Regions from separate parts of the Carboxydothermus ferrireducens DSM 11255 genome, predicted to be linked through region 2. Evidence: riboswitches for the same ligand, from Rfam matches in the RefSeq annotation. Region 2 holds a riboswitch; each other region holds the start of a gene.
The links. Region 2 has a riboswitch for cyclic di-GMP ahead of CARFE_RS0112090 (HD domain-containing protein). Riboswitches for the same ligand answer to the same signal wherever they lie in the genome.
Positions count from the first base shown of each region.

Region 1: linked by a shared signal. The riboswitch ahead of flgB (flagellar basal body rod protein FlgB) and the one ahead of CARFE_RS0112090 (HD domain-containing protein) in region 2 are both predicted to bind cyclic di-GMP.
Region 3: linked by a shared signal. The riboswitch ahead of CARFE_RS0108700 (hypothetical protein) and the one ahead of CARFE_RS0112090 (HD domain-containing protein) in region 2 are both predicted to bind cyclic di-GMP.

Region 1 covers NZ_ATYG01000014.1:25,815-38,502, forward strand. Annotated here, with positions in the region: gene CARFE_RS0105890 (flagellin N-terminal helical domain-containing protein) at 1-234, shown strand, start outside; gene CARFE_RS0105895 (tetratricopeptide repeat-containing glycosyltransferase family 2 protein) at 310-2,307, shown strand; gene CARFE_RS14465 (flagellar protein FlaG) at 2,326-2,706, shown strand; gene fliD (flagellar filament capping protein FliD) at 2,719-4,143, shown strand; gene fliS (flagellar export chaperone FliS) at 4,158-4,535, shown strand; gene CARFE_RS0105915 (hypothetical protein) at 4,545-4,871, shown strand; gene CARFE_RS0105920 (hypothetical protein) at 4,893-5,237, shown strand; cyclic di-GMP riboswitch class I at 5,315-5,401, shown strand; gene flgB (flagellar basal body rod protein FlgB) at 5,569-5,979, shown strand; gene flgC (flagellar basal body rod protein FlgC) at 5,986-6,402, shown strand; gene fliE (flagellar hook-basal body complex protein FliE) at 6,414-6,701, shown strand; gene fliF (flagellar basal-body MS-ring/collar protein FliF) at 6,727-8,313, shown strand; gene fliG (flagellar motor switch protein FliG) at 8,335-9,351, shown strand; gene CARFE_RS0105955 (FliH/SctL family protein) at 9,335-10,051, shown strand; gene fliI (flagellar protein export ATPase FliI) at 10,044-11,348, shown strand; gene CARFE_RS0105965 (flagellar export protein FliJ) at 11,352-11,771, shown strand; gene fliK (flagellar hook-length control protein FliK) at 11,789-12,688, shown strand, end outside.
Region 2 covers NZ_ATYG01000048.1:507-7,024, reverse strand. Annotated here, with positions in the region: gene CARFE_RS0112115 (Fur family transcriptional regulator) at 30-461, shown strand; gene CARFE_RS0112110 (DUF5320 domain-containing protein) at 629-1,006, shown strand; gene CARFE_RS15140 (Hsp20/alpha crystallin family protein) at 1,094-1,477, shown strand; gene CARFE_RS0112100 (PAS domain-containing protein) at 1,737-2,264, shown strand; partial or broken gene CARFE_RS16870 (PAS domain-containing protein) at 2,271-2,447, shown strand; gene CARFE_RS15135 (GGDEF domain-containing protein) at 2,454-3,017, shown strand; cyclic di-GMP riboswitch class I at 3,081-3,165, shown strand; gene CARFE_RS0112090 (HD domain-containing protein) at 3,282-3,584, shown strand; gene CARFE_RS0112085 (HD-GYP domain-containing protein) at 3,722-4,510, shown strand; gene CARFE_RS0112080 (ATP-binding protein) at 4,729-6,126, shown strand; gene CARFE_RS0112075 (rhomboid family intramembrane serine protease) at 6,278-6,518, shown strand, end outside.
Region 3 covers NZ_ATYG01000021.1:41,108-53,795, reverse strand. Annotated here, with positions in the region: gene CARFE_RS14835 (transcription termination/antitermination NusG family protein) at 1-311, shown strand, start outside; gene CARFE_RS0108765 (primase C-terminal domain-containing protein) at 610-2,337, shown strand; gene CARFE_RS15645 (hypothetical protein) at 2,325-2,723, shown strand; gene CARFE_RS0108755 (hypothetical protein) at 2,725-3,183, shown strand; gene CARFE_RS14825 (metal-dependent hydrolase) at 3,199-3,669, shown strand; gene CARFE_RS14820 (3D domain-containing protein) at 3,682-4,107, shown strand; gene rnhA (ribonuclease HI) at 4,258-4,917, shown strand; gene CARFE_RS0108730 (helix-turn-helix transcriptional regulator) at 4,949-5,170, shown strand; gene CARFE_RS16305 (hypothetical protein) at 5,167-5,361, shown strand; gene CARFE_RS14810 (hypothetical protein) at 5,334-5,747, shown strand; gene CARFE_RS0108715 (hypothetical protein) at 5,804-6,133, shown strand; gene CARFE_RS16570 (thermonuclease family protein) at 6,221-6,928, shown strand; gene CARFE_RS15635 (S1C family serine protease) at 6,948-8,366, shown strand; cyclic di-GMP riboswitch class I at 8,642-8,726, shown strand; gene CARFE_RS0108700 (hypothetical protein) at 8,797-9,285, shown strand; gene CARFE_RS0108695 (hypothetical protein) at 9,379-10,188, shown strand; gene CARFE_RS0108690 (hypothetical protein) at 10,322-11,152, shown strand; gene CARFE_RS0108685 (hypothetical protein) at 11,201-11,491, shown strand; gene CARFE_RS0108680 (PrgI family protein) at 11,504-11,812, shown strand; gene CARFE_RS16935 (GreA/GreB family elongation factor) at 11,978-12,283, shown strand; gene CARFE_RS16930 (GreA/GreB family elongation factor) at 12,299-12,454, shown strand; gene CARFE_RS0108670 (hypothetical protein) at 12,473-12,688, shown strand, end outside.

The sequences.
Region 1 (12,688 bases), on a different contig from region 2:
GTATCTACCTATAGAGCTAACCTCGGTTCAATACAAAACCGCTTAGAACATACCATTGCTAACTTAGGTATAGCATCTGAAAACCTTAGTGCTTCTGAGTCCCGGATTAGAGACGTTGATATGGCTGCAGAAATGATGAACTTTACTAAGAACCAAATCTTACAACAAGCTGGTGTTGCTATCTTAGCTCAAGCTAACCAGGCGCCGCAAGCGGTTTTACAGCTTCTCCGATAAACAAATACATTTTATCTTTTGGGCCAGCCATTTTAAGGGCTGGCCTCTTTAAAATTAGCTTAAAGTGGTGAAAAAATGGGAGAAAAAAAACTATCGGTTTGCATGATTGTAAAAGACGAGGAAAGATATATTAGAAATTGCCTTGAGAGTGTGCAAGATATTGCTGATGAAATTGTTGTTGTCGATACGGGATCTACAGATAATACTAAAGCTATAGCTAAAGATTTTGGGGCGAAAATTTTTGATTTTCCGTGGGTTGATGATTTCAGTGCAGCAAGGAACTTTTCGTTGGAAAAAGCAACAGGTGATTGGGTTTTACTTTTAGATGCTGATGAAGAATTAGATGTTAGTAGCAAGGATAAAGTGTTGGAGCTAGTTAATAAAGATGAAAATGTTGCTTATTTAGTCAATGTAATTAATTTCCTGGATTTTACAAAACAAAGAACAGTTACAGCCAAAAGAATGCTTTTATTTCCTATGCGAGCTGAACCATACTTTATTAATCCTATTCACGAGCAACTACGTTTCAAAAAAAATGTTGAAATTAGAGATAGTACCATTATTATAAAACACTACGGTTATATTCCAGAAACAGTTTCTACTAAAAAGAAAAGTGAGCGGAATATATCAATTCTTAAAAAAATAGCCAATAACGCTTTTGAAAATATTGATGTTGAAATTAAAGCATTCAATTATTACAATCTTGGTGTAGAGTATTATAGAAAACAAGAATACGAAAAAGCTTTACAAAATTTCCAAAAGTCTTTTTTATTGATACGTAAAAAAGAACCAGGCTTTAAGTATGCTTTAATTTGGCATATTGTTAATTCATTAATAAATTTAAAAAAATTTCAAGAGGCTTTAAAGGTTATTGAAGATGCCGAACAGTTATATCCTTGGTATGTTGATTTAGTGTATTTTAAAGGAGTTGTTTATTATAATCAAAGAAGCTATAAGAAAGCTATTGAAACTTTTATGAAATGTCTCGAAATTGGTGAAAGCTTAGAAACTTCAATATTTCATTATGATGGTACTGGTTCTTATTTAGCAAGTTATGGAATTGGTAGTTGCGAAGAAGCTTTAGGCAATTATAATAAAGCTTTAGTTTTTTATGAAATGTCTTTGGCACAAAATTATATTTTAGCTGTAATCCCTATTTTGAAGTTGTATTATGAACGGGGAAGTTACCACGAATTGGAAGAAAAGGAAGATAAATTACTTCGAAAATATAAGGACTATTCTTTTATAATCGAAAAATACGTTGATTTTCTGTTTTTAAAAGGCGATTATGAAAGAGCTTTAAAGGTAGTAAATAGTTATTTGTCAGACCAAACGAACAAATTAATAAAAGAAGCTGAATTGTATCTTCATCTAAAAAAATATGAAGAAGCCAAAGAAGTCATAGAAAAACTTGATGGTCAAAATTTAAATGAAAACCATTTAATGATTAAAACTTTTCTACGAATATTATTAAATTTAAGTCTTAAATGTAAAACTGAAGAAATAGTGTGGAATATGAAAAAACTTACTCGAGCAGAGGAAATAAAGTGGCAAATAATAGGTAATTTATTACTTGCGGCATTTAACAATGATGTATTAAAAATTGTGAAAAACGACTATGAAAAGTATGAAGAGCAACTTACTTTTTTAATGGCAAAGTTTTTAGATTTAGAGTTATTTGAAGCATTTGAAAAAATTTATAATTTATATCAAAAAATCGAATGGATTGAAGAGAAAAATTTAAAACTGGGCAAGCTGTACTTTGCTACAAGGTATTATGACAGTGCTGTGGAAGAATTGTTGGCTGCGGTTGAAAAAGGTGTTGCAGATGCGGAAGCTTTTTATCTCTTAGGAAAAATAGCCCATATGCGTGGTTTAATCGAGGAAGCTGAAACATTTATCAAAGAAGCAATAAGTAGGGAAAAGCAGTTAAATTATTATTTATATCTAATTGGTTTATTGCAAGAAAAAAACGATTTAAAATCTACAAAAGAAGTTTTGCAAGAAGCTTCGACGTACTATCCCGATGTTGAGATTTTAAAATCTGCATTGCAAGTTTATAGTTCATTATAATTAAAAGGGGAATGGAGTATGGCTGGCTTAGTTCCTCCGGTAAATTTAGGAGTGAATAATGGGGTTAATTTTCAATCGATAGGAATTATAGTAGGAGCGGATAAAAAACAGGAATTAGTAGGTAAGAATGGATTACAAAGTCGGGATGATGTAGGTTTATCAGAGAGCAGTGATGTAAAATTTTTAGAAAAAGAATTACAAAGATTAACAAAAATTGTAAACTCCTTTACTCCTACGGAATTAAAATTTGAAATCCATCAGGACTCACAGGAGCTGATGGTAAAGGTAATTAATGCCGAGACCAAAGAAGTAATCAGGGAAATTCCGCCGCATCAGGTTTTAGAAATAGTGGCGGAGATTAAGAAATTATTAGGGATTTTGGTTGATACTAAAATTTAAGAGGTGAGGGCAATGCCCATTCAAATTGGTGGTTTGGCGTCTGGTCTTGATACCAATAAAATTATAGAACAGTTAATGCAGGTGGAAAGAAAACCCTTGGAAAACTTACAGCAAAGAAAGTCAAATTTGGAAGCGGTGAGAACGGCCTGGGGACAAATTAAATCCAAATTAAGTAGTCTTTATACTACAATAAACTCATTAATGAGTTCTTCTCTATATACTAATTTAATTGCGACCTCGTCAGATGTGAATGTTTTAACAGCGTCGGCCCAATCTACTGCTGTAAAAGGTAGCTACAATATAGAGGTTAAAACTTTAGCTCAAAGTTATATTATTGCTTCGAAACAACAAACTTCAGTCACAACTCCTTTAAATTTAAATTCTACATCTTTTAAAATTGCCATTGGTGGAGTAGTGCAAAAGGATAGTTTAGGCAATGATATCGTAATCTCGATTGGTCCAACTGATACATTAGTAAGTATTCGGGATAAAATCAACAACGCCAAAGCAGGAGTTACAGCTTCAATAGTGGACAATAAGCTGTTACTAACGGCTAATACGACTGGTGCAGCAAATTCCATTTCCTTTACTGCCGTTACCGGCGATGCTTTGCAAGTTCTTGGATTGGCTGATGCTAATGGTAATCCGGTAACTATCGTGCAAGCGGGAACCGATGCCCAGGTGGTTATTAACGGTTTAACATTAACCAGAAGTTCCAACAACATTTCCGATGCCATCTATGGAGTAACTTTAACTTTAAAGAAAACGGGAACAGTTACTTTAACGGTTGACAATGATACAGCAACAATAATCGATAAAGTAAAAACTTTTGTAAACCAGTATAATGATTTAATGAACGATTTAGCAACAAAAACTGCTTATGACCCCAATACCAAAACAAAAGGAGTTTTGCAGGGAGATGCCACTGCCCAGCAAATCATGTTTCAATTAAGACAGATAGTGGGAAGTGCTGTTTCCGGTCTTACCGAAACTGCAACCTACAATGGCAAGACGGTTACTTTAAATAGTTTAATGGCTATAGGCATATCTACTTCCGGAAAGGAAGCCACCCTTTCCTTGGATGAAAATAAACTTACGGAGCTCATCAAGCAAAATGCAAAAGCTGTAGGGGAAATTTTCACCAATGCCGCAGCAAATGGGGTAATGGACCGGTTAAAGCCCTATGTCGAAAGTTTAGCTATTTATGCCACAGCCAATGGCGCCCATACCGATGCTATTCTGGTGACTAAAGATAAGTCTCTTGCCGAACAAATAAAAGATATCCAGGAACAAATTGATCGGTTTAACGATTATTTAACGAGAAAAGAAGAAGAACTCTGGAATAAATTTACCATGTTAGAAAAAGCAATGGCTGGATTACAGACTCAAAGTAACTGGTTAGCGGCACAAATTGGCTTACAGTCTGCTAAGAAATAATCGAGGTGAGATAAATGAATAACCCCTATGCTCAATACCAAACACAAAATATCGCTACCGCCCCGCCGGAAAAATTATTAATTATGCTGTATGACGGTGCAATTAAATTTTTAAAACAAGGGCTTAAGGCTTTGGATGAGAAAAAATACGATGATTTTAGCTATTATATCAGCCGTACGCAGGACATAATTTCCGAATTGATGGTTACTCTGGATATGGATTATGAAATTTCCAAAAATCTTTATCAGCTTTATGATTACTTTATGTACCGGCTAATTCATGGAAGTGTCAAGAAAGACCGCCAGAGTATCGAAGAAGTGCAAAAACACTTGGAAGAACTGAGAGAAGCCTGGGTTCAAGCGGCTGCTGCTAAAGAGAAAGCTACTATTTAAAGGATGATAATGGTGAAAACTTCTAAGGAAATTCTTAATGAGCTTAAAAGGCTTCAGGAAAAAATTACATCTTCAAAAGATGAATTGGTGATAACTGATGAATTCCAGAAAATAAATGAAAAATTTAAAAAATATTATTCGGGAGAAGAAGAGATTACGATTGAGGAAATTCAGGAATTATTACCGGTGTATGAAAAAACGATAAAGCTTTTAGAAGAGGAAAAGAAAAAAATTTTAACAGAAATTGAAAAAGTGAAAAGAGAAAAAAAGGTGATTAATTCATATTTAGCAAAAGGCTTTCAAGTGGAAGGTATTTTCTTAGATAAAAAACGTTAATTCCCCACAAAGGGGGGATAAATGGTGATTATACCCAATATTGACCCATTGTTTTTACAAAAATACCGGGAGCAGGTAAAGCCGAAAGTACCGGAGATAAAAAAGACTGCCGATGAAGTGCGGTATGAGCCGGAGTATGACGGAGAAAAGGAGTTTATCCCGAAGCTTGCGGCGGATGTGTTTCACCGGGTAATCAACTTTTTAAACCCGGCGCTGGAATTTGTTTATGATGAGCAGGAAGAAGTGGGGTATGTCATTGATAAGCTGAAAAACCGGGTATTAAAACGAGTTAGCTTAGAGCATTTAAAAACGGCGTTTACCGACCTGACCAAAACCATAGGGCTTTTGCTGGACGAGAGGGTGTAGACCCTCTTTTTTTGTTTTCGTTTTATATTGACAATTTTCGTTATTTTTTATAAGTTAATTTTTGTGAAAGATTTCCTCGAAAAGTTTGGCAAAACCGGCGAAAGCCGGCGACGCAAAGCTAAAGGGGCTAAGGCGGGTAACCGCTATGCCAGCCAGCTGCCGGGGGTAGGGATTAAAGCCTCCTTGGGCAGGAGGTTTTTATTTTTTGTGAAAGCAAAGATATCTTGCTGAATTTTTTTTGGAAAAAGTTAAAATAAAATTGAGAAGGTAAAGGAATTTAGCTCATTTTGTCAAATATATATAGAAAGTTATGAAAAAAGGGGAGAAGCGGATGGACCTTTTTGGAGGGGTTACCTACAACCTTTTGAAACTGGGGATTGATGCTGCGACAATCCGCCAGCAGGCGATTGCCCATAACATTGCCAACGTCAATACTCCGGGGTACCGGAAGGAAGTAGTGGTGTTTGAGGAAAAGGTTCAGGAATTTTTAAACCAAAAAAAAGGTAATTTTTCTTTAAAAACTACCCATCCTCGCCATCTAACTGCTAAAGGGTTCAGTTTACCTTTTGCAGAAGTTAAGCGAGAAACTTCTACTGCCATGAGAATTGACAAAAATAACGTGGACATCGAAACGGAAATGGTAGATTTGGCTTATAACCAGCTTTATTATGAAACGGCTGTGGAGCGGTTAAAAGGCACCCTTGCTTCTTTAGAAATGGTGATTACCGGTGGAAGGAGGTAAGTGTAGATGGCATTTTTTAGTTCTTTCCAAATAACCGCTTCGGCCCTTACCGCCCACCGTTTATGGCTGGATACGATAGTGGATAACATTGCCAATGCCAACACTACCCGGACGCCTGCAGGTGGTACCTACAATCGAAAAGACGTGGTTTTTGAGGAAATTCTGGAGGCGAAGACCGGGTTTAAAGGCGGCGGGGTCAGGGTCAGTCAGATTGTAGAAGATACCAAAACTCCCTACCGCTATGTCTTTAACCCTAACCATCCCGATGCGGATCCCAATACCGGTTTAGTAAAATATCCCAACGTTAATATCAACGATGAGATAGTAAATTTACTGGCTGCTCAGAGGGCGTACGAAGCCAATGTTACGGTGTTCAATACGGCTAAAGCCATGTATGCGAAGGCTCTCGAGCTTAGCCGTTAGGAGGGGTTATTATGGAGATTACCGGCATTTCTTTTTCCAAAACTATCCTGCCTAATAATTCGGCACAATCAACAAAAACTTTAGATTTTGAAAAGAAACTTGCTGAGGCTTTAGATAAAGTTAACGAAAAACAGCTGAAAGCCGAGCAAGTGACCCAGGATTTTTTAGCCGGGAAAGTGGATGATATTCACCAGGTTTTAATTTTGGCCCAGGAAGCTAAATTGAGTTTGGAATTAGCGGTGGAGGTTCGCAACAAAATAGTTGAGGCCTATCAGGAAATTAGCCGGATGCAGATTTAATCATGGACGGAATAGGGGGAAATAAATGGATTTTCAGAGCCTCCTGGCAAGTATAAAGGAACGTTTCCAAAATTTAAGCAGCTTTCAAAAGCGGGTTTACGGGATTTTACTACTTACGGCGGTACTGTCATTGTTGCTCGGGTATATTTTTTTGGGACGGCCCAGTTATACTCCTTTGGCTACCGGTTTAGATGCCAAAGAAGCGGGAGCTATTGCGGAAAAGTTGAAGGAATGGAAAATAAATTACAAGCTTGGCGATGAGGGGACAACGATTTTGGTTCCCAAAAGTCAAGTTTATGAGGCCCGGATTAAACTGGCCAGTGCCGGGGTGTTAGAAACAAACAGCGGTATTGGCTTTGAGTTATTTGACCAGACCAAGTTAGGTGCCAGTGATTTTGAAAACCAGGTTAACTACCAGCGGGCGCTGCAGGAGGAGCTACGGCGAACAATTGTGCAGTTGGATGCGGTAGAGGATGCCCGTGTTCATTTAGTCCTTCCCGAAAAAAGCGTTTTTATTTCCGAGGAAAAACCGGCAACTGCCAGCATTTTGCTGAAATTGAAGCCCTTAAAAAAATTAACGCCGCAAGAGATAAAAGGGATAATTTACTTGGTGGCGAACAGTGTAGAAGGTTTAAAGCCGGAAAATGTTCAGGTAGTGGATACATACGGGAATGTGCTTTCTGATCAGGTGGATTTAAGCTCAAGTTTATCGGCGCAATCTGGACGTCAGCAAGAAATGAAAAAGCAGTTTGAAACGGAGTTAACAAATCGAATTAATAACCTGCTCACCACTATTTTAGGTCCTGGAAAGGCAGTAGTTAGTATCAATGCTGATCTGGATTTTAATCAGGAAGAAACTACCTCCCAGATAGCTCTCCCTGGGCCGCTGGTCAGCGAACAGGGGAGCAAAGAAGTAGTTTACGGGAGTCCCGGTGCCTCCGGAATAGGCGGGACGGTACCGAATACCAATCAGAATTACCCATACATAAATGGCAGTACAAACGGAGAAGTTCAGGTTAAAGAAGACTTTACCCGCAATTATCAGGTTGGACAAACCGTCTATAAATTGGTCAAGGCACCGGGAACGGTGAAGCGGTTATCCGCCGCTATTGCTATCGATTCGGGAGTGCCGGCGGCGGACGTAAATAAAATCCGGGATATTGTAGCGGCGGCCATGGGCTATGACCAAAACCGCGGCGACCAGATAATTATCAACACCATTACCTTTGATAAAACATTGGCAAAACAAATGGAAGAACAGCAGGCGCAAGCTCAGAAAGAACAGCAGGCAAGACAAGCATTGTATAAATGGCTTGCCATAGGGGCCGGGGCCCTGGTTTTTCTTAGCATTATAGTATTTTTCGGGATACGCCGTTTTCGGAAAAAAACTGCGGCAGTTGCGGACATTTCACCCAGAGCTCCGGTTGGAGTCAGTGAGCTGGAAGCTGCGGCTGCAACCGAAAGAGGTCCTGGGATTATTGTAAGAGAAATAACTGGTGAACCGATAGTAATCCAGAAAGTTCAGTCGGATATAGAAAAAATAAAATCGCTGGTGGACAAAAATCCGGATGAAGTTGCGATGGTACTGCGAGCCTGGCTGACGGACGAGTAAGACAGACAAGGAGGATGCCAGATGGCCCGGGAAGAAACACGCAAGAAAAATATCAATAAAATAGCCAAGCTTCTAATTGCCCTGGGGCCGGAACATTCGGCCAAAATTTTAGCCAAACATTTTACCGAAGAAGAAATTGAAAAAATTTCCATGGCGGTAGCTACTATCGGCCAGATTACACCGGAAGAAAGGCAAAAGGTGGTAGAAGAATTTTTGGAACTTTACCAGGCCCAGGAATATATTTCCACCGGCGGTGTGAGTTATGCCAAGGAAATGCTGGAAAAAGCTTTGGGACCGCAAAAAGCAAACGAAATCATTAAAAAATTAATAAGTTTAACCGCTAAAATGCCTTTTCAGATGTTGCGCAAAGCCGATGCCCGGCAGCTTATTAACTTTATTCAAAATGAGCATCCACAAACCATCGCTTTAATTTTATCTTATCTTTTACCGGAGCAGGCGGCGATGATTCTGTCTTCGATGCCGGCGGAAATGCAGAGCGATATTATCAAAAGAATTGCCACTATGGAGAGAACCTCTCCGGAAGTTATCCGGGAAATTGAGGAAGTATTGGAAAAAAAGGTATCATCGGTGTTTGAACAAAACTATACAAGAGCCGGGGGCATAGAAGCGGTTGTGGAAATTTTAAACCGGGTTGACCGTTCGACCGAAAAAAATATCCTCGAAAATTTAGAACAGGAAAACCAGGAGTTAGCCGAAGAAATTAGAAAGCGAATGTTTGTTTTCGAGGATATCGTTACCTTGGACGATATGGCGATCCAGCGGGTGCTGCGGGAAGTGGAAAGCCGGGATTTGGCTTTTGCTTTAAAAGGTTCTACCGAAGAAGTCAAGCAGCGGATTATGAAGAACCTCTCCAAGCGGGCGGCGGAAATGTTAAACGACGAATTGGCTTACATGGGACCGGTGCGGCTTAAAGATGTGGAGCAGGCGCAGCAGAAAATTGTGGCTATTATTCGCCGTTTAGAAGAAGCTGGAGAAATTATAATATCCCGGGGTGGTGAAGATGCCCTGGTCTTCTAAAAGTAAGCTTTTAGAAGGGGTTGCGGTGAGGCCCGACGGGGAAGCGCTGAAAATTCCCATTAAAAAAATTGTCATTTTACCAGAAGAAGTGGAAAAAAACAATGAAGAATCTTCGGCTTTATTAAACGAAGCAAAAATTAAAGCGCAGGAAATAATTAACGCTGCCCGGCGAGAGGCCGAAATAATCAGAGAAGATGCAAAAGCAAAAGGTTACCAACAGGGTTATACCGAAGGCCAGGCTACAGCCCGGCAAGAATTTGAAAAACTTCAAGCGACTTTAAAAGAGGAATACGAAAAGAAAATTGCCGAAAAAGTTTTGGAAATAAACAGGGAACGTGAAAAAATCATCAAAGGGGTAGAACAGGAGATTATAGCTTTTATCGAGACTTCCCTTGAAAAGCTTTTAGGGGAGCTACCGGAGGCTGTAACACTTTTTTACCGGAAATGGCTTGTAGACGCTCTTGCCAAGTTTTCGCAAAAGATGGTGCCGGTAATTCAGGTAAGTCCTGCTGACCGGGAGAAAATTGAAGAAATTTTACAGCAACAGGGTTTGGAAGAAAAAATACCCGTAATCACCGATACCGATTTACCGGCCGGAACGGTTGTTGTTAAGGGTGAGGAAAATTACGTCATTTCTTTAAAAATCTTTGCTGATGAAATTTTAGAAAAGCTTAAAGCTGGAGCTTACGGAGATGAATAGAGTAAACCTTGGGTATCTCACCGAGCAGATAAAGGAGCATGAGTTTTTAAAACCCTGGGGTGTGGTCCGCCAGGTCATAGGTCTTACCGTTGAAGCGCACGGCTTAAAGGTTTCGGTAGGTGAGACGGTAGAGATTTTGGCCGGAAACGCTCGGGTTTTGGCCGAAGTGGTCGGTTTTAAAGAGGAAAATGCCATTTTAATGCCTTTAGGGGAGATTAACGGGGTAAGCTTGGGAAGCCTGGTACGCCCGCTTCGGCGTCAGTTGCAAATTACCGTGGGTACAAGCTTACTTGGGAAAGTGCTTGATGGCTTGGGAAGGCCTTTAAATGCCGACAAAATTTACGGCCGGCGCTTTTCCCTGGACCGCAAACCTCCCAATCCGCTGCAACGCCGGCGGATAAAAAAGCCGTTTGCCACCGGGATCAAAGCAATCGATGGCCCATTAACCTGCGGCGAAGGGCAGAGACTTGGGATCTTTGCCGGAAGCGGTGTGGGTAAAAGTACCCTGCTGGGAATGATTGCCCGTTATGCCGAAGCGGATGTTAACGTGATAGCTCTAATCGGAGAAAGGGGCAGGGAGGTTTTAGATTTTATTGAAAATGATTTGGGTGAAGGGATTAAAAAATCGGTTTTGGTGGTGGCGACTTCGGAGCAACCAGCATTGTTTCGGGTCAAAGGTGCCTTTGTGGCCACGGCTATTGCTGAGTATTTTCGCGAGCAGGGGAAAAAAGTGCTCTTAATGATGGATTCCCTGACGCGGTTTGCCATGGCGCAGCGGGAGATTGGCCTTGCTGCCGGTGAGCCCCCATCTTCCCGGGGGTATACTCCCTCGGTGTTTGCTTTATTACCCAAATTGGTGGAAAGAGCCGGCAACGATGATAAAGGTTCGATTACCGCCTTTTATACGGTCTTGGTGGAAGGAGACGACTTCAACGAGCCAATTGCCGACGCGGTCAGAGGACTTTTAGATGGGCATATTGTGTTAAGCCGGCAATTAGCCGGAAAGGGGCACTACCCGGCCATTGACCTTTTGGCCAGCAACAGCCGTTTAATGCCTGAGCTTGTTGATGAACAGCATTTAGCGTTAACACTGAAAATGCGGGAAATTCTTGATATTTACCGGCAAAATGAGGATTTAATTTTAATTGGTGCCTATAAGCCGGGAACCAATCCCCTCCTTGACCGGGCAATCCAGCTTGTACCAAAAATTAACCAGTTTTTACAGCAAAAACAAAATGAAAAAGTAGATTTTACTACTACCAAGGAAATGTTGAAAACCCTGCTGGTGGAGGAATAATCAATGAAAAAATTTTCTTTTCGCCTGGCCAATGTGGAAAAGATTCGCACCCAAGAAGTCGAACAGCAAAAACGTGTTGTGCAGGAAAAAATTCAAGCGGTCCGGCGCCAGGAAGAAAAGATCAACCGGATTGGGGAATCCATTGCTGCCGAGCTGAAAATTGATTCCCTTTTATTTCGCGAACATCAATTGGAGAGGATAGAGTACCTGGCTACAGAAAAGTGGCGTTTGGAAAAAGAGTTGGAAAGGCTTATAAACGAGCGGGAAAGGGCTAAGGAAGAATATCTTGCCAAAAAAATTGAGCAGAAAAAGATGGAAGTATTGAAAGAAAAAGCAAAAGCGAGTTACCGTGAGGAGCTTGAAAGGGAAAATCAATCTTTTTTAGATGAAATTTCCCTTTTTGGCTATATCCGCAGGAATTGAAAGGAGGTGAAAAGGGGTTGAAGGTAGAACAGAGCTGGCAGGGGCTCAAAATTGCTCCGGAAGGACAACTGCAAACTGTAGGAAGACCTTGGTTAACCGACAGCTTTGAACTTCTTTTAGCAGGTGTTCTTGGCAGCGAAAAGTACGAAACGGAACAGAAGAACGAGGATGATACTGCCGGGGTAGCAACCATAGTGCCGGTACTTATTGGTCCTTGGAATTTACCTTTACTGCAGGAAATATTGCCTAAGGAAGAGACCGTAATAAGCGATGGGGACGGTTTTTTCGAAAGATTGCAGCTTCAAAACGAGGTAGCGGGAAATGCTGAAGATGCAGGAAAGGTAAGGGTTTTCCAGGGAAAAAATCAGGCAAAGGATGAGGCAATTAATCTGATAGGGTTAGAAAAAGACTTAAGTCAGGAGTTAGGGGCAAAAGATTTCACCGTCAGGGAAGAGGGTAATGCGGCACCGGGTAAAGAAGTAGCAGTAGCTCCGGCGGATGCAGGGGAAGGAAGCTTTCTTCAGGACGTGGATGGGATAGTCTTTATAGAAAAGGTATTGCCGGCGGAGTTAAAAGTGGTACCGGGTAGTAAAGGGATGCGGCAGGAGATAAGCCCGGAGGGGATAAAGGACGGGAACAGGGTTTTTGAAAGAGCGGCGCTTCTGGAAAACGAGGTAGCGGGAAATGCTGAAGATGCAGGAAAGGTAAGGGTTTTCCGGGGGAAAAGTCAGGCAAAGGATGAGGCAATTAATGTGGTAAGGGTAGAAGGAGACTTAAGTCGGGAATTAAGGGCAAAAGATTTTACGGTAACGGAAGAGGGGATTGCGGCACCGGGTAAAGGAGTAGCAGTAGCTCCGGCGGATGCAGGGGAAGGAAGCTTTCTTCAAGACGTGGATGGGACAGTCTTTATAGAAAAG
Region 2 (6,518 bases):
ATGTGGTCAATTAGTGTGAGCGGTAACATATGAAATCGGCAACTGTTAAGAAAAAACAAGATTTTAAGTGGACTCCTCAGCGAAAGGCTATTATTACAGCTATTAAAAACAGTAAAAAAAAGCATCTTTCAGCAGAAGAAATATATCTAATTACAAAAAAAATTTTACCTAAAATAGGCTTAGCAACAGTGTACCGAGCATTGGAGCTTTTTTGCGAGAATGGGATACTTCAGAAATTGAATTTGCCAAATCAACCAATAAAATATGAGATTTTAAAAGATGATAGTAACAGTCACTGTCATTACGTTTGTTTGGAATGCGGGAAGATTTATGAGGTACCTATTCAACAAGAATTAACTTTACCTGTTAATGAAAATCTTAAAGATTTCAAAATCGTTAACAGTTCATACTGGTATTTTGGTTATTGTAAAAAATGCAAGGATAAAGTTAATGAAAAATAAAAGAAAGGGTGTAACTAATAAAAAATGAATCGGATAACAAAAGAAACAACTCAGAAAATTTTACAGAAAATGGTGTAGAAAAATTCAACCTTTGAGTCAAACCGCTAAAAGTGATGAAATAAAAGGTATTAGTAAGTGGTTAAAACACGGAGAAAGGAGGTGAAAAAATGCCATTGGGTCCCTACGGGCTCGGTCCCAGGACCGGTAGAGCTGCGGGCCTTTGCGCAGGATTTTCCGTGCCAGGCTTCATGAACCCCGTAGGAAAGAGGTTCTGGCGCAAGAATATTGGTTCTTGGTTTAGGCATGGTAGTTTTGGATTTGGCAGGGGCTGGAGGCACTGGTACTATGCCACAGGTTTGCCTTTCTGGGCAAGGAAACCTTATCCTTTTGACCATAATCCAGTAAATGGACCGAAATATGAAGAAGAAATCCTTTCCCAGGAGGCCAAATATTTGAAAGAACAGCTAAAAGTGATAGAAGAAAGGCTGGAAGAGCTTAAAAAGGCAAAAAAAGAAGGTAATAATGAAGAAAAAGACCAAGAATAAGAAAAGGGGTTGGAGAGCAGGGACGGTTCTTGCTCCGTCCCTCCATAACAATGCTGACTATTTTATATTTTAAAAGCTTTTAGAGAAGTGTTAGATTTAAATCGCCTGTTTGCCGAAGCCTTTGCACCGATTGGTAGAGGTGTATCAATCCCAAGGGTAGATATTCTTGATGAAGGCGATGAAATATTAGTTAAGGCAGAACTCCCTGGCATAGAAGATAAGAACCAGATTGAGCTGTACGTCCAAAACGATCATCTAATTATTAAAGGACAGGTTAAAGATGAAATAGAAGCAAGAAACGATAAATTCTACCGCAAGGAAATATTTGCAGGCAGCTTTGAGCGAGTAGTGTACTTGCCGGTAGAAGTAGAACCTGCTAAAGCTACTGCTGAATATAAAAACGGCATTTTAAACATCAGGCTCAAGAAGGCACAGGATAATCTGCGAGGCTTTAAAGTGGATATCCACTAATCCTCCTCTCCCCGAAGTTTTAAGGCTTCGGGGTTTTTTATTTAGGCTGAGCTAGTTAATCTCCAATTGAGGTAGCAAATCGGTGATTTTTTTGTTCTTAATTTGCAACAAAGAAAATAGTTGAAGCTAAAACCATTAATGAATAAAATATCATATGGAATAAATATACATATAAGAGTTAAAAGACAAAAGAGCGTAAAGGCTTTTGTGACTGAAATAAATTTATACAAAGTTAAGGGGGAGTGGTAAGTACGAAAGTATGGATAGTGTAGAAGCAATATATTCAAAGATTGTTGAAAATATGCAGAATGCATTTGCCTATTTAAAGGTAATAATAAATGAAAATAATGAACCTGTTGATTATGTCTTTATGGCAGTTAATAAAGCGTTTGCGGAGTTAATCGGTTTAAAGAGAGAAAATATTACTGGCAAAAGATTAACTGAAGTTGTAAAAGAATTTGAGAGTGATAAATTCAACTGGATTAAGTTATGCGGCAGCATTGCTGCAAACGGCGGCGAAAAACAGTTTGAACATTATTTTGAAAACTGTAACAGATGGTATAAAATAAATGTTTTCAGCCCGGAAAAGGGATATGTGGTGACTGTATTTACAGATATAACCGAAAACAAAGAGCGGGAAATTATCTTGGAGCAAGTTACAGAAAATGTCGAAGAAATATTAATTCTTAAAGATTTAAGAACAGGAAAAGTTTTATATGAAAATTCGGCTTTTAAAAAGATTTACGGTTTTACTGTAAATGAAACAAAAGAGAACACTAATCACTGAGATGAAATAGTACATCCCAGGGATTTGGAAAAATTTAAAAAGTTTTTAAATGCTGAAAATGTATTAACGAGAATAAAGAAATTTGGGTTTTTTACGTCGAGGTTCAGGATAATAGATAAGAAAGGTAAAGTGCGGTGGATATCTGCTAAATATCTCCCGGTAAAAGACAACAGGGGAGAGATTTACCGTGTGGTAAGGATTGAACGAGATATTACACCTTTTAAATTGTATGAAGAAAAATTGAAGAAATTAGCAAAGTATGATTTTTTAACTGGAGTTTACAACAGGAGAGCTTTCTTTCAAAGAGCGGAATCGGAGCTGGCTCGGAGTAAAAGGTTACAGGAAAAAGTGGGTATTATTGTGATTGATATTGATGATTTTAAAAAAATTAATGATAATTATGGCCACGAAGCAGGAGATAAGGTATTAAGAGAGTTTGCCGGTGTTTTAAAAAATATGTGCCGTAAATACGACTTTGTTGCAAGATTTGGGGGAGAAGAGTTTGTAATTTTTTTAAGCAAAGTAGATGAAAATATGGCAGTAAAAATCGCGGAGAGAATCCGTGAGGATGTTGAAAAACGTATGTTCCACTTGAGCCGGAAAAATATTGAGATTAAACTTACAGCAAGCTTTGGTGTTGCCGTCTTAGAAGAAGAAGACAATTATAGTGTGGAGAAAATTATTCAGAGGGCTGATGAAGCTCTTTATCGTGCCAAAAACAGTGGAAAAAACAAGACTGTATTTTTGCAGTAATTTAGGAAGCACTTAATGTACTGCTATTTGCAGCAAAAGAGCAAAGAATTTTGTAGTACTTGTATTCGACAAAGGCAAACCCGGCGAAAGCCGGGGGCGCAAAGCTACAGGGGCTAAGGCCGTAAGGCTATGCCAGCCAGCTGCCTAATGTAAGGCATAAAGGTTGATTAAAAAGTTTAAGGTAGAAAACTAAAATCTCCCTTATGCCTTACGGCAGGAGGGAGATTTTTTCATGCAAAAATGCAATGAAAAGAGGTAGAGGGAATGTATACAGTTGATTTAACTGATGTAGTTGTTGCTTTGACAAGAGCATTAGAGTTTACAAAAGAAAGATTTGCCCACCACCATGAAAGAGTAGCCTATATTGCTGCAACTATTGGTAATAAGCTAAAGCTTGAAAAGAAAGATTACGAAACACTTTTTTGGGCAGCATATCTTCATGATTTAGCTGCAGGAGCTCGATTGATGAATGTGGATGATATATCTTCAATTGATAAATACGATACTAAACATGCAGAGCTGGGTTATAAACTTTTAAAAGATGTACCATTTTTTATAGGGAAGTAGCTGAAGTAATCAGACTGCACCACCGTAAATTTATAGGTTATCCGCCGTAAGAACGATATAAAACCAATTACCTTTTAAGCCAAATTATTTTTGTTGCTGATCAGATTGAATTACTTCTTAAACAAAGAAGTCTTGCGTTGCTCCAGCGCAGTGAGATAGAACGTTACTTAACTAAAAATACAAATATACTTTTCAACGAATTAGTTGTAGAAGCGTTTTTAGAGATTTCTAAGAAGGAAAGCTTCTGGTTTGACCTTGATGAGCATTATATTGAAGAAAGACTTCAGGAATTAAGACCTGAAGCAAGAATTATAGCTGGGGAACAAGAACTAAGACTTTTAGTACTTCCCTTTGCCTATATTATTGACGCCAAAAGTCCTTTTACAAGCACCCATTCCTTAGGTGTTGCTGTTTTAAGCAGGCAGCTTGCCGAAATTGCAGGACTTACAGAAATAACGACATTAATAGAAATTGCCGGACTCGTTCATGACATTGGAAAACTTGGAGTTCCAAATAAAATTTTAGAAAAAAACGGGCCTTTAACCGACGTGGAATTTGAATTAATAAAAACTCATCCTTACTTTACCTATCATATGCTGAATAAAATTTCTGGATTTGAAGATTTGGCCAGGTGGGCAGGATACCACCACGAGCAGCCAAACGGCCAGGGATATCCCTTTAAGCTTTCTGGAGATGAGTTATGTGTTCCTTCCAGGATTATTGCGGTGGCTGATAAGTGGGTGGCATTAACTGAGAAACGGCCTTACCGGGAAGCACTGGATGTGAAGGAAGCTTTAGATATATTAACCGATATGGCAGCGAAGGAAATTGTTGATAGAAAGATAGTGAAGCTTCTGAAAGAAAATATAGATTATATTACTGGAAACAAAGAGAAAGAAGCGGGATATGGAATGATTGGTTTATAATTTAAAGATTAAAAAAGCACTGCAGTTAAGAGCAGTGCTTTCAAATTGTTTTTAATTTGCCCCTGCTTATGAAAATAGAAAGCGGGGGTTTGCTTTGAGCTGTAACACGTATAATGAACAAATACTTGGATATACTAAAAATGTTGTGTTATAATTTTATTAACTCTAAAATTACTAACTTTAAAGTTAGTAACTCATAAGTTAGCGAGGTGAATTTAATGTTTATTGGCAGACAATATGAGCTTAAAACCTTAAATAAACTTTACAACGAAAACAAATTTCATTTTATAGTTATGTATGGCAGAAGACGTGTGGGGAAAACTACATTATTAACCGAATTTTGTAAAGATAAGCCGTCGATATTTTTTGTTGCTGAAGAATACAATGATAAAATTGCTCTAGAATCTTTTTCAGATAAAATATTATCCTATTTTGGCCTTGATGGATTCGTAAGCAGATTTGAATCATGGGAAAAAGCGTTTCTTTTTTTAGCACAACAGGCGAAAGATAAACGTTTGGTTGTTGTTATTGATGAATTTCCCTATATAGTTAATTCCAATAAAGGCATTCCATCTCTTCTGCAAAATTTAATAGATCATTATTTAAAAGATACCAAACTTTTTTTAATTATTTGTGGCTCTTCTGTAAGTTTCATTGAGAAAGAGATTTTAAGCTATAAAAGCCCTCTATATGGAAGAAGAACTGCACAATTGATAGTTGACCCTTTTAACTTTTTTGAAAGTAGGAAATTTTTTCCAAACTATAATTTTGAAAATCAAGTTATTGCATATGGAGTTTTAGGTGGTATTCCTCAATATTTGAGCTACTTTGAGGATACAAAAGACATCTATGAAAATATCAAAACAAAAATATTAGACAAAGCATCTTATCTTTACGAAGAGCCAAAATTATTATTAAGACAAGAAGTCAGAGAACCAGCTTTGTATAATTCAATAATAGAAGCAATAGCAAGTGGCAGCAGCAAATTAAATGAAATATCTACAAAAGTAGGCGTCGATACTGATAAATGTGCAAAGTATATTTCTACACTAATAGACTTAAAAATACTCGAAAAAGTTACTCCCATTGAATTAAAAGAAAAAAGTAGAAAAAGTATATACAAAATTAAAGATAATTTCTTTAGGTTCTGGTATAGGTTTGTTTTCAATAATAAAGCCTTAATTGAGCAAGGATTAATTGATGAAGTTATCGAAAATAAAATTAAACCTTTTATAAACGACTTTCTCGGAGTAGTATACGAAGAAATATGTATAGATTATCTTAAAATTTTAAATAAGAACAAAGCGTTGCCCTTTATATTTGAGAAAATAGGTAAATGGTGGGGAAATAATCCATATAAAAGGTGTGAAGAAGAAATTGATATAGTAGCACTTGATAAAGACAACATAATATTTGGAGAGTGCAAATGGCAAAATAAGAAAACGGATATGACCGTTTTAAACAGTTTGATAGAAAAAAGCGCATTATTTAGTTTTAAAAATAAGTACTATGTTTTATTTTCAAAAAATGGTTTCACAGATGATGTGATAAATTTTGCAAAGTATAATAACAATATATTTTTAATTGAAAAATTTGATTATGACCTTGCAAATTAATTGAGCATCTATTTTTCAAAGTAAATTGATAGCAAAAAAAAGTATTTTTATGACTATCTTTGATGAAAAAGAAGTAAATTCTATTATCTCTACCCCCGACTTTAAAGCCTCCAATCTAAATTAACTCTGTAAAGAGAAAAGGAGAATAAAGATGATACCTTTAAGAGATGTAAACCCGAGCCGAAAATTTCCGGTGATGACAATTTTAATAATCCTGGCCAATGTGCTTGTATTTATTTTTCAAATTTCACTTCCCCGGGAGACGAGCGAGCTTTTTTTGCATACCTTTGGTTTTACTCCCCTGCGCCTGACCGAAGGATTAAGACAAGGTTTATTATCAGAGGTAGTCTGGAGTGGAGTAACCATTTTTACCAGTATGTTTTTACATGGAA
Region 3 (12,688 bases), on a different contig from region 2:
ATGCCGGGCAAGAAGCCAAGATCAAAGAAAGACTGGAGGCATTTTCGGCCAGTAAAAATATTTTCAGGATTTTCGTCCCGCCAGCGGAAAAGATCATGGTTCAAAACAAAAACGAAGAACTCGTAGAACGCAAGGTCTATCCGGGCTATATTTTGGTAGAAATGGAACTTAATCAGGAAACATACAACGTTGTAAGAAAAACTCCCGGCGTAACAGGATTTGTCGGAGGATTGAAACCTATCAAATTTACCGAAGAAGAAGTTAAAGAAATTTTGTCTTACCCTCTTCAAAATATTGACAACCTGCCATAAACTGCTTAAAAATAAAAGTAAGACCACTCCTTTTACAATAGAATACCATTTTAGACCACTCCTTTCGATGATGTTGCTCATGACCCCCTGCTGAACCCGGCAGGGGGTCATGCTTTTTAGGGGCAGTCAAGCCTCTCAATGCACACAACCCACGTTTTGTCCCCTTTTCTCGGCCGTGCGAAACGCACGGCTTTTTTCTTTTTTAGACCCCTCCTCATCCTATCCACCCTCCCGGCCGTGGGTAAAATTCCACGGCCTTTCTTTTTTAGAAGTAACATCATCGAAAGGAGGACGGAGCGTGGGATATAAGCTTTTAGAACCGGCAGAAGCGGTTTTGAAACTAATCGAAGAAAACATTAAACAGGGCAAATGGACATTCTTTGGGGAAACAGAAAATGACGAATTTGTTGACGAAGTGCCGGTTAAAAAGCTTGACACTATTTTGAAAAAGATAAGCGATAAAAGATACACCTATTTTACTCCAAACGGGTTTAGTCAACAGCGTTTTGGGAAGACCAAAAATAACGTAGAGCTTTTGAACTCAATCAGTCTGGATATAGACGAAGCAGTTGATTTCTGGGAAATTATTAATGCTTTAGAAGCAGAAGGACTGCCCGAAGCGACTCTAATAGTTCCTACACCTCACGGCTGGCACCTGCACTGGAAAATTGAAGCGGTAAAAGCCAAGAAAAGCAACCAGAACGCCTATTTAAGGGCAATGTCATACATTCGCATAGCTTTGAACAAATACTTTTTTGTAGATCCGCAGGCTATTTCAACGGAGAGGTATTTCCGCATACCAAGACAGCCGGCATTTTACTCCGGCAAGACTTACACGCTGGATTTCTTTACCGAATGGGCAAATAAGGTAGAAGCCGAAATGGGAATAGACTACCTAAATCAATTTACAGTTGCAGTTAAAAACGGAAGAGTAACCATAGTAGGAGAACTCCTCAACGACCCGGCAGTTCAAAAACTCCTTGAAGGTGTTCCGTTTGGCATCAGGAACCGTTCCTGCTACTCGCTGGCTTTAGTATTCAAAGCCGCAGGTTTCAGCTTTAAAGAAGCGTTGGAGGAACTGCTACGCTGGAATAAGAGAAACAGCCCACCGTTATCAGAAAAAGAGGTTAGAAAAGCGGTAAGTTCGGCCTACAGAAGCAATAAAATGCCTTCTGCAAGATGGCTTTATACCCTTACGGGAATTGCTCCAAAATTCAGAGTAGTTGTAAAAACTGCCCCCAGAAGAAAAAATGCCGATGAAGCAATTTTAAACGCAATTAAAGAGAACGGCGGAAGCTTGGAAGCAGACTATGACAGTCTTGCAAAAACACTGGGATTAAGCAGAAGCACGGTAATCCGCCACATTCAGAAACTCGAAGAAGAAGGAAAAATCCAAAAAGAAACCATTCGTCAGGGTAGAAAGGGATGCGTTACACGTTTAATTCTCAACGAAGTTAATATCGGCACTGAAGAACAAAAGACCAGAAAAACTAAAACCGCACTTAAAGTCCAAAAAGTTGCTGTGTCTTCAAAGACAACAGTTAAGCAAAAAATTACCCCTCCTCGTACCTCAAAACAGTTACCAAATCTTAACAGTATCAAATCCTATAACACTATGGTCTTGGGGGTGGGTGGTGGGGGGTCTGCCGGGCAGGCAGGCAGGAGACCCTGCATAATACCACAAGAGTATCTTAAAAGCTATATCTCTCTTAGATGGGGTGGTGGGGAAATAATCCTTCTTGGAGCAGTATACCTGCTTGAAAGAGTAAGAGGGAGCAAAAGGGAAGCCAAAAAAGGCACTGCTGTAGGAATTCCTGCTGTTGGGGTAAGAGTGCCTTTGGAGAGGAAACCGGAAAGCAAGGAAGCTGTCGGTTTGCTTTGCTTTGCCTGCGGGGATTTCCTGAATGACCGTTTCCCACCTGTAAGAAAGGCTTTTGCAAGCTGGCGTAGTCCGCCAAGCAAGAAGTGTTTTGGACGGGTAAACCAAGAAAACGACCGGGAGGAGGCAAAAAAATGGGCAATTTGAGAAAGCTGAAGCGTACTTTAGAGAAGTCTTCTGGTGTTCAGAAAGAACCGGAAAATCTTTTCAGCCGCATAGACAGCGGCATAATAGGCAAAGTAGAGGTGGTTGAGGTTAAGAAAGACGCAGAATTGAAAAAACCGCTTGAGGAGATGAACTTTGATGAGCTCTGGGAGGAGCTTATTCGTGTGGCAAACCGGGAATATGACGGTCATTTTATGCTTTTGCGGTTTACGACAAACTGGCGTTGTTGCTTTGGCACGGTTGAGGCAGACCCGATGACGACCCTTTACATGGCCGAAGGAACGACACTGGAAGAAGCAATCCGCAACGCATTGAAGAACCGTGTTGATGCTGACAAAATACTCAAAATGGCGGAGGAGGCTGAATAGCTTGAAAGAGGGTGTTTTCAGGAAAATTCCAAAACTGAAGCCTTTAAAGTCCAAGTATCACACGCTTCCGGAAATTTTAGAGGCAAACGAAAGCGACGTGGAAGCGTTGATTGAGGCAAGAGGTATCAGGGTGTCAGAAAAGGAAGTTGAGAAATACAACCGGATGGATTTCAAAAACCTTCTGGTTGAGCTTGGGCTTATAGCGTGGGAAGAGTATGACGGCCACTATATGCTTTTAAAGTTCACCACGAACTGGAGGTGCTGTTTTGGGACGATATACGTTGACAATCCAAACACGATGGTGATGGCCGGAGGCAGAACTCCGGAGGAAGCGATAAGAAAGGCGATAATCTACCGGATAGATGACGAATTTGTCGAAGAAGCGGGAGAGATTTTGAGACAGCGTTGGGAAGAACGGGCAAAACGACTGGCGATATCTATGGGGATTTTGAAGAAGTAAGGGGGTATAGTTAGCTTGCTTGGCAGAACCCATTTCATGGGCGGAGCTCTGGCTGGACTGGCACTGGCAAAATCAATGGGACTGCCTCTGGGAGAAGTCTGGGCAGTAACGGGAATAGCAGGATTTTCGGCGTTACTTCCCGACGTGGACACTCCAAAGTCAACCGCCGGGAACGTGCTGTTTCCTCTGGCCTTTGTGCTTAACCGGACTCTTGGGCACAGAGGGGCAACCCATTCCCTGCTGGCAGTATTAATGCTGGCACTGGCCGGAGCTTTTATCCCGGGAGTAAAAACGATATACCTGTTTGCCTTCGTGGCCGGGTATTTAAGCCACCTGTTGCTTGACTTCCTGAACCCGGAGGGAGTGCCTCTGCTTTATCCGTTTGGAGGCAGGTTTTCGCTTGGGCTTTTTACGACCGGGACGATATTTGACAACCTGCTTACAGTGGTGCTTTTTGCGATTTTGTTTGCTGGCCTGAAGTTTTAGAAAAGGGGGGGCATGAAAATCAGAGTTTTAGGGGCATTTTTACTGGCGGTTTTTGTAATTTTAACACCTGTCAACGCATTAGAAGCAAAAACTGTTTCTGCACCCAAGAAAGCTACAACCACAAAAACTCGTAAAACCCGAACGGTAAAGGTTAGCCGGAATATAAACTACCGCACTGCTGAATTTTTAGTAACGGCCTATACCCATACAGGGAATAAAACCTGCTCCGGCACTTGGCCAAAATACGGCACGGTTGCGGTAGATCCGGAAGTAGTACCGCTTGGCACGAAACTTTACATCCCGGGATACGGCTACGGCGTAGCGGAGGATACAGGCGGGAAAATCAAGGGCAACCAGCTGGATGTCTTCTTCCCGAACCGGGAAGATGCGGTAAACTGGGGCGTCAGGAGGCTGGAAGTAAGGATATTTCTTGATTAGAAGGGGGACGCAAGCGTGAAAGACACAAAGCTTGATATACTCGTTCAAAACTTGGCCAATTTTCTTGTGCTGATTTTGGGAATTTTAATCGGGCTTGGAATTGCAAAGGTGCTGGGCATTTAAAGAAATAAACCGAAAGGAGCGTGCCGATTGATTAAAGTTTACTGCGACGGTCTTTGCCAGCCGGTTAACCCCGGAGGCACTGCCTGCTACGGCTGGGTTGCTTATCTTGGAAATAAGAAGCTGTTTGAGGACTGGGGCGTTGTCTGTTCCGGCAGGAAAGCAACCAACAACCTTGCCGAATATACGGCAGTAATAAAAGCTCTGGAGTGGCTTTACAGTAACGGCTTTGCGACGCAGAAGATACAGGTTTATTCCGACAGCCAGCTTGTGGTTAATCAGGTTAACGGCCTGTATAGCATAAAATCTGCCGGGATTGTTCCGTTATACCGGGAAGTTCAGAGACTATCCCGGGAGTTCAGTAACCTGAAAATTTTCTGGATACCCCGGGAGAAGAACAAAGAGGCGGACGCTTTATCCCGCAGAGCTTACCGGGAGTATCAGGAAGAGTACCACAGGAAAAAGCGACTGCAAAATGCCGGAGAGCTTTCCCGGTATGTAGTCCAGAAAGACCCGGCAGTTTTCTTCGTGCCATCCCTGACTTTTAGCGGGCAGTATTACCTTGTTAACCTCAAGCACCAGACCTGCACCTGTCCGGATTTTCAGAAGCGAAAAAGGAAATGCAAGCACATTTTGGCGGTAGAAATTTATCTTAAGGGAACTGGTAAAAATGCAACTGCATCCGTTTGAACCTGACTATGTAGTCCCACCCGGTAAAACTTTGAAAGAAATAATGCAGGAAAAGAAAATTTCTACAAAAGAAATGGCTGGAAAATTGAAACTGTCAGAAAAAGAGTTTAGCGACTTGCTAACTGGAAGATTAGAAATAACTCTTGAGATAGCTTACAACCTGCAGAAAGCGACAGGTGTTCCTGCAGCCTTTTGGCTGAACTTGGAGAAAATTTACCGGAAAGCAAAAATACAGAAAGGGAGGAGCGTATGATTAAGAACTGCTGTTACTTCTGCGGGGTTATAACCTATTCGGTTCTTACCCTGAACGGCAAGAAGTATCAAATTTGCGACAATTGTTTGGAAAAGAATATGCAGTTTCAAAAACGCAAAGCAAACCTGCCTTTAACCGGGGCAAAAAGCAAAGGAGGGGGAAAATGGCGGTTGCAAAAAAGCAACTTTTAGAAAAGCAGGCACGCAAAGCCCAGGAAGAAGCAATAAAAAAGCTCAAAGAACTTGAGGATACTTTTATAGAAAATCTTGCTCATTATCTTAAAACTACGCCTTGGCAGGAAGTAGAAAGGCGATTTTTTATGGCAAAAATGTACCGGACACACGGCAGGTTAATCAAGAAGCTTTATGAAAAGCATTATTTGCCTCAAGTTAACGGTATATGGTGCAAGGTTGAAAAGGATAAAATTGACAGCTTTTTTGAATGGAGTAAAGAGGATTACTGCCAAACAATGGAGAATAAATGGGAAGAAAAACTCCTGCTGGCGGGAGAGTATACGGCAGAAGACAAGCGGCTTTACGAGAAGCTGAAAATTCTTTGGAAAATTATGCAGAAGTAACGAAAATATAGAGAGGTTATTTACTACCTTTACACCTGAAAGCTGGTGGCGTTATGTTGCTTGAAGGAATAGGCGTAAAACTTGCAGATTACCTGCAGGTTCTGTTTACGCAGACAGAAAAACGTTCCAGTGCGGCAACATTCGATTTTTCCAGTGTGCTGTCGCTGGACAACCTTAACAACATTGTACTGCTGGCAATATTTGTTTTTCTGCTGCGAATGGCCTTCCGAACGGTATTTGAAAGAATACCGGACAAGTTTATAGATTTTGTGCTCTTATCTTCTCTGGCTTGTTTTATGCTGGTAATGATCTGGTTTCCGGAGTTTGGGCAGAAGGTGGAATATGGGTTAATTTACCTAAAGCATATTTGGCAACTTCCTACTTAAAAACCATCGGAAAAATGCGAAAAAGTGTTAACTTTTTTTGGTATTTACTGTAAAATAAAGTTAAAACAAGAGAAGGGGAGTGGTCTGGTGCGGGGAAGTACGGCAAAAACAGTCTTAATATTTCTTTTGCTTTACCTGCTTGCAGGTTTGGCCTTTCAGTTGGATAAAGCCGAAGCAGGGATTAAGACCCTGCAAGCAGTTGTAACGTCTGTTTCCGACGGGGATACCGTTCACGTCAAAATAGGAAACAAGGACGAAAAAGTTCGCCTGATTGGGGTTAATACGCCGGAAATTTCTCACCCGGAACTGGGTATAAAAGAACAGCCTTTTGGCAGGGAAGCGGCGGAATATACCAAGAGACGCCTTTTGGGGAAGAAGATCTGGCTGGAACTGGACGTGGGGCAGAGAGATAAATACGGCAGGATTTTAGCTTACGTCTGGCTTTCTCCGCCTTCGTCCGGAAGCGAAAAAGAAGTCCGGGCAAAGATGTACAATGCAGAGCTCCTTTTAAACGGCTATGCTCAAGTGATGACCGTTCCGCCAAATGTTAAGTATTCCAGCCTGTTTGTTAAGTTCCAGCAAGAGGCAAGAAGTAAGAAAAAAGGCTTGTGGGGAGTAGCTCCTGCTCCTATAAAAACTAAAGTAGCCTATGTAGGAAACTCCCGTACCAAAAAATTTCATTACCCTGACTGCCGTTGGGCAAAGGAAATAAGTCCTGCTAACAGAGTAAGTTTCTCCAGCAGGGAGCAGGCTGTAAGGGCAGGTTACGTGCCGTGTAAAGTGTGTAACCCGTAACAAAACTGGGGGGATTTTAGTGCAAAAATTAAAAAAATTAATAGGAGTTATCATTGTTATTTCATTCTTGCTTTTTCAAACCGAGGTAGTTTTAGCAGGTTCCAAAAACTATCCACCATCAATAACATCATTTTTTGCAAGTAAAACTGTAATATATTCTGGCGAAACGATAACCTTAAGTGTTAAGGCGAAAGATAAAAACAAAGATAAAATATATTTCGAATGGTCTGTGGCAGGAAACGGTTCAGAAACAGGGAAATTGTCCTCAAGAACATCTTCAAAAGTTACTTGGACTGCTCCTAAAGTCCTCACTGACACATACTTCAACATCAAATTAAAAGTTTATGATAGCAAAAAAGCGGCTGTATATAAAACTGTCAAAATATTGGTAAAGCCAAAAACTTTGAGCCAGCTTTTTGAAGAATTAAAGAGCAGTTCGGTTGTTGTTGCAACGCCTGGTGGTACTGGAAGCGGTGTCGTTATTTCGCCAGATGGAAGAATTTTAACTTGCTATCATGTCATTAAAGGGCAAAACAGGGCTGAGGTTATTTTAGCTAATGGTGAAAAATATTCGGTAGAGAAACTGGAAAGATATGATTATATAAACGATTGGGCAATTATTAAAATTAATGCGAAAAATTTAAAGTCAGTTAGTTTAACCACAAAATTGCCAGATGTGGGGCACCAGATTTTCACCATAGGTAATCCCCGGGGGTTAGGATGGAGTATCTCAAGCGGTATTGTAAGCAGCAGCGATAGGGAAATTTATGGAAATAAGTACATTCAAATAACTGCACCTGTAAATCCCGGAAATAGTGGAGGTCCGCTTTTTAATATGAAAGGTGAATTGGTTGGAATAATTAATATGAAGCTTGCTGATAGTGAAGGACTTAACTTTGCTATTCCTTGTAAGACAATTTTGGACAATTTAGAAAAGGCTATGTTTAAAGATGCTCCTTTATATGATGTATTCAATGACACCTCTTATAAAGAACAAATAAATTCTCTTGTTGACTTTTTAAATAATGGAAACCACGAAAATTTTAATCCTCTTGTTATTGGATCAACGAATTATGGGAGAGTATTGTACCAAAATGGTATATATGTTGATAATGAAACAGGCCTTATAATGTATGGGGTTGATATTATAGTAAATTACAATCAATTTAGGTTGATGTACTTAAATCATTTAATAAACAATGAATTTAATAATAGTTTTTCGTTTTTTTCATATTACTTTACAAAAACTTTTTCGGACGCAATTGGAACGACTACTTTTGATTTATGGTATGGAGTTTATGATGAACTGGATTATATGCCAACAGATAACTTGGTGCCGGCGGAAAATATAAAGTACGTGAACGGGAAGTACGTGGTTGATTGGTATTTTTATTATGCGAGAAGTGGGTTTAATAATTTTGAGGAAAAATGGTATTAAGTTTAGTTATTAAAACTTGACTAAAAAGAAAAAGTAATAACGATAGGTTAAAAACTTCAAAAAATTAAATAAACCTCAACGATAAAGCGAGTGCAATCTTTTATAACAATCTTATGATACAGGAAAACAAGGTCCAGCTAAAAGAAAAAGAAATAAGAAGGATTGTTAGTTTTTTAACTGCCACAAAACCATAACAATTTTGACATTGCCAGGGATAATCCCTTGACTTGGGGAGAAAATGGTAATACGATTGAATTTGAAGAAACTTAATAATGTCCCGATAAAGGCAAACCCGGCGAAAGCCGGGGACGCAAAGCTAAAGGGGCTAAGGCCGTAAGGCTATGCCAGCCAGCTGCCGAAGGTGATTAGAGGTTTATTAACCCTCCGCCTTCCGGCAGGAGGGTTTAAAATTTTAAAAGGGGGTGTTTGAATGAAGAAGAAAATGATTTTGCTAATAACGGCTTTATTGCTTAGCATTGCTTTTCCTGCTTTCGCGCAAAAAATTGTTTTATCTTATTATGCTGATAATACTGAAAAAGCGGTGACGGATAGTTTATATCAAAAGAGCAGTAGCCAAGGAGAATTAAACATAAATAAAGATATAAATAAAGATAATAAAAAACAACAGAACTTGGTGAATGAAAATAGCAATAAAAAAGATGCAAGTGAAGATAACCAAAAGACTTTAATAAAGGAAGAAAAAGACAACAATCAAACTAAAGTAGATGAAGTAAATTATCAGGATGAGGAAAATGCTCTTGAAAATAAGGAGGTGATTGATGAAGAGGACGAATCCAGTACAATAGATGATGATTACAATCAGAATGAAACAAACGAAGATAGCCAACAAGGTCAAGAAAGCGACGATAATAATTATGGGATAGATAGTGAAGATGACCAGCAGAATCAAGACGATTAAAAAGATTTATTAAAAGACATGTTATTAAAATTCAAAACAAAGTTTTATTGTTGTCTAAAAAATTTTAGAAGATTAAAAAAGGGGGTATTCAGAATGAAAAAGCTGACAGTTTTAGTTTTAACCGTATTCTTACTGGGACTTGCTTTTCCGGTACTGGCGGATACTACTACCGCTACTACCAGCACCACCCCGGGAGTAAGTGATACTGTTTATACCAGCCAAACTCCAACTGTAAGTGACACGACCTATACCACCCCATCGGTAACGGATCAAACTTATCAACCGGTACCGGCTCCAGCAGACAACAAGTTGCCTTTTGATTTAAGCCTTTTAAACAACCTGTCTTACAGCCAGCTAAAACAGTTGAAGGAAGAAATTGAAAATCTTTTGGAGCAAAAAGAGAAAGAACTTCAGGAATTTAAAGGGATTGTAACTTCCTTTGACGGACAAACTCTTATCGTTAAAGGAGAAAACGAAGAAAAAACTTTTGTAGTTACACCGGATACGGAAATGGAAGTAAAAGGAGAGTTAGGTGCCGGTTATAAAGCAGAAGTAAAATACGATCCGGCAAGCAACGAGGCTGTAAAAGTTGAAGCAAAACCTGTAATACTGGAATATACCGGTATGGTAATTTCTTTTGATGGCAACAATCTCACCGTTGCCCGGGGAAATGGGGAACAAAAAACCTTTGTTATTACGGAGAAAACCAAAGTTGAAGGAATAGGGAAGGTCAAAGGAGAAAAAACCATAAAACCGGGTTATAAGGTAGGGGTGAAGTATACCCTTGCAGGAAATGCCGTTGAGGTTAAAGTAATTCCGGCAAAAGTTAAGAAAGAAAATGAAAAAGAGAAAAAAGCAAAAACAAAAAAATCTGCAAATAAAACATACTACAAAAAAAGATAACCCGTTTTAGCAATGGCCGACTGGTTTCTATAGCCAAGTCGGCTTTATAATTTTTTAAGGCATAAAGGCTGGTCTAAAGATATTGTAAAGAGATACTACTATTGGAGAAAAAGCAAAAGGAGGTGAAACAGAAATGAAAATATCACTCTGCCTTGACCGGGACATTATTACCGGAACCGTTGAAGTAACCGACGGCAAAGCAATTTTTATTCCGGACAGCAAGAGCAAAAAGCTTGAAGAAATGAGCGAAATAGCGTTTACTTACTTGCCTGCAGAACAGTTGCACAAGAAATTACCGCCAGCCAAAGCAATTTATCGGCAGGGGAACGGTTTGGTCTTTATGCACTCCAAAGACTTCTCTGTCGTTCTGTCGGCAAAAAGTCAGGTCATAAACCTGCATAAAAGCAAAATTAAGCTGAAGGGGGCTGAAATGAACCATCATTTAATTGACTGGAACTACCCTCTGGATGTTGAAAAGGAGGCAGAACGCAGTCCTCATCTGGTAACTTTTCTGGCTTTTGGTGATTATGTCCGTTTAAACCCGGAGGACTGCGACCCGGTTGCGGGTTATGTTGAATACCTTAAATCCCTGCACAGCAGGATTTTTGCCTTGAAGCTGAAAAAACAGCCGTATATAATACTGGGGTTAAACGAAATGCCGGTAGGAGCTTTCCTGCTGGAAGAATTCCCTGTAAACGGCAGGCCCAGAAGGCTTGTGATTGAGCCGTACAGCCATTTTCCTGCCACCGGAAGCACGGTAGATATGCTGAAACTGTCTTTTTACAACAGCAGGAACGTTTATGCAGGGTTTAACCTTATCTGGCTTGTGCCGGGAGCAGTAGGATTTAGTGAACTATTGGAAGAGGTGATAGATGAGATAGCCGAAGAGTACGGGGTAAATCTTATAGAAGTGAAACCGGGATTAAAGAGCTTTTATGACTTAAACTTACACGAGTTGGTGTAGGCCGGGGAATTTTCCCCGGCCTTGTTTTTCAGGGAAGGAGGTGAGGTTTTGAAAGTATTGCGGAAGCCAATTCCGATGGAAGCGGTGAAATACGAAAAAGGAAAAGGACTGGAGGACGGGTTTATCTGCGGAATAGACCCAAGGGATGATTGCGATGATTGCAGATGCAATGAAAACTATACCTGTAAGTATAAAACCCCGTATGTGCTGATAAACGGTGAAAAAGTTCAGGTTTATCCCGGTGTCTTTATAATTACTGGCGTATCCGGTGAGAAATATATAGTTGATGAGGAAATTTTTCGCAATATGTATGATGTGATTTTGGAAGAAACTTTTTAGGAGGTGGAATAAATGCGAATGTATCCTGTGCCTTTCTCAACCCGTGAAGAAGAACGCTTTTTGGGGCTAACTTTACGGGAAGCGGCCTGGGCTTTCGGAGGATTAATCGTGGGGCTTTTCTTTTCAGTGCTGTTAAGTTTTCTGTTGAGAAAGCCCCCCGGAATGATGCTTTTGCTGGCAGTTCCTTTCGGTGGAGCAGGCTTTCTAATCTCCCGCTGGCCGGTAAATGAAACCGACAGCAGGACTACTCTGGACAGGCATATTATGAAGGGGTTGAAGTATTTGACGAAAACGCACGATTTTATTTATACCAGAAAATAAAAATTTTTTAGAAAGCTGTTGACTATACAAAAGGTATGTTTTAAGATAGCATTGAAAGTTTCTGCCCATCGAGTAACATAACAGCTAAAAAATCGGAGGAAAAAGTTACCAAACCCTGTAACCTTTAAGGTTTCAGGGTTTTTAGTTTTTTAGGAGGCGATGAGTGTGACAGAGGAAAAGGAAGTATTGCTGACACGTGAAGGCTATGAAAAACTTGAGAGGGAGCTTGCGGAGTTAAAGTCTGTCAAAAGGAAAGAAGTGGCAGAACAAATCAAGGAAGCATTAAGTCTCGGGGATATTTCTGAAAACGCCGAATACGAAAACGCCAAAAACAACCAAGCTTTTATAGAGGGCCGGATAGCAACGCTGGAAAAAATTCTGGCAAAAGCAAGGATTATCTCCGCTGAAAGGTCAAAAAACGTAGTTTCTCTGGGTTCAAAGGTAGTTTTGAGGGATGTAGAGTTAAACTAAATAGGCACTTATCAGTTGGTAACCACAGCTGAAGCAGATATTTTCCGGAATAAGATCTCGAATATATCCCCTGTTGGAGTGGCAATACTCGGCAGGAGAAAAGGGGAAATTGTAAAAGTTTACGCTCCAGACGGTTTGCTGGATTGGGAAATTGTAGATATTATTGAGTGAAACTTTGGAAGGAAGGAGTTGAACGCATCGGAAGAAAATCAATGGATTGTAATCAGGAAGAAGGAAAATGGAACTCAGATTGAAAGTGCTGGAGATGTTAATTTTTTCTTCAATGCAACTGCCAGTATGATTAAGTTTTTACGGGACTTGTTGATAAGTGAAGGTTTTCCGGAAGAAGTTGCAGAAGCAGGAATTATGGGAATGGTTGTTGAGGTACTAACAAGAAAAGAACAC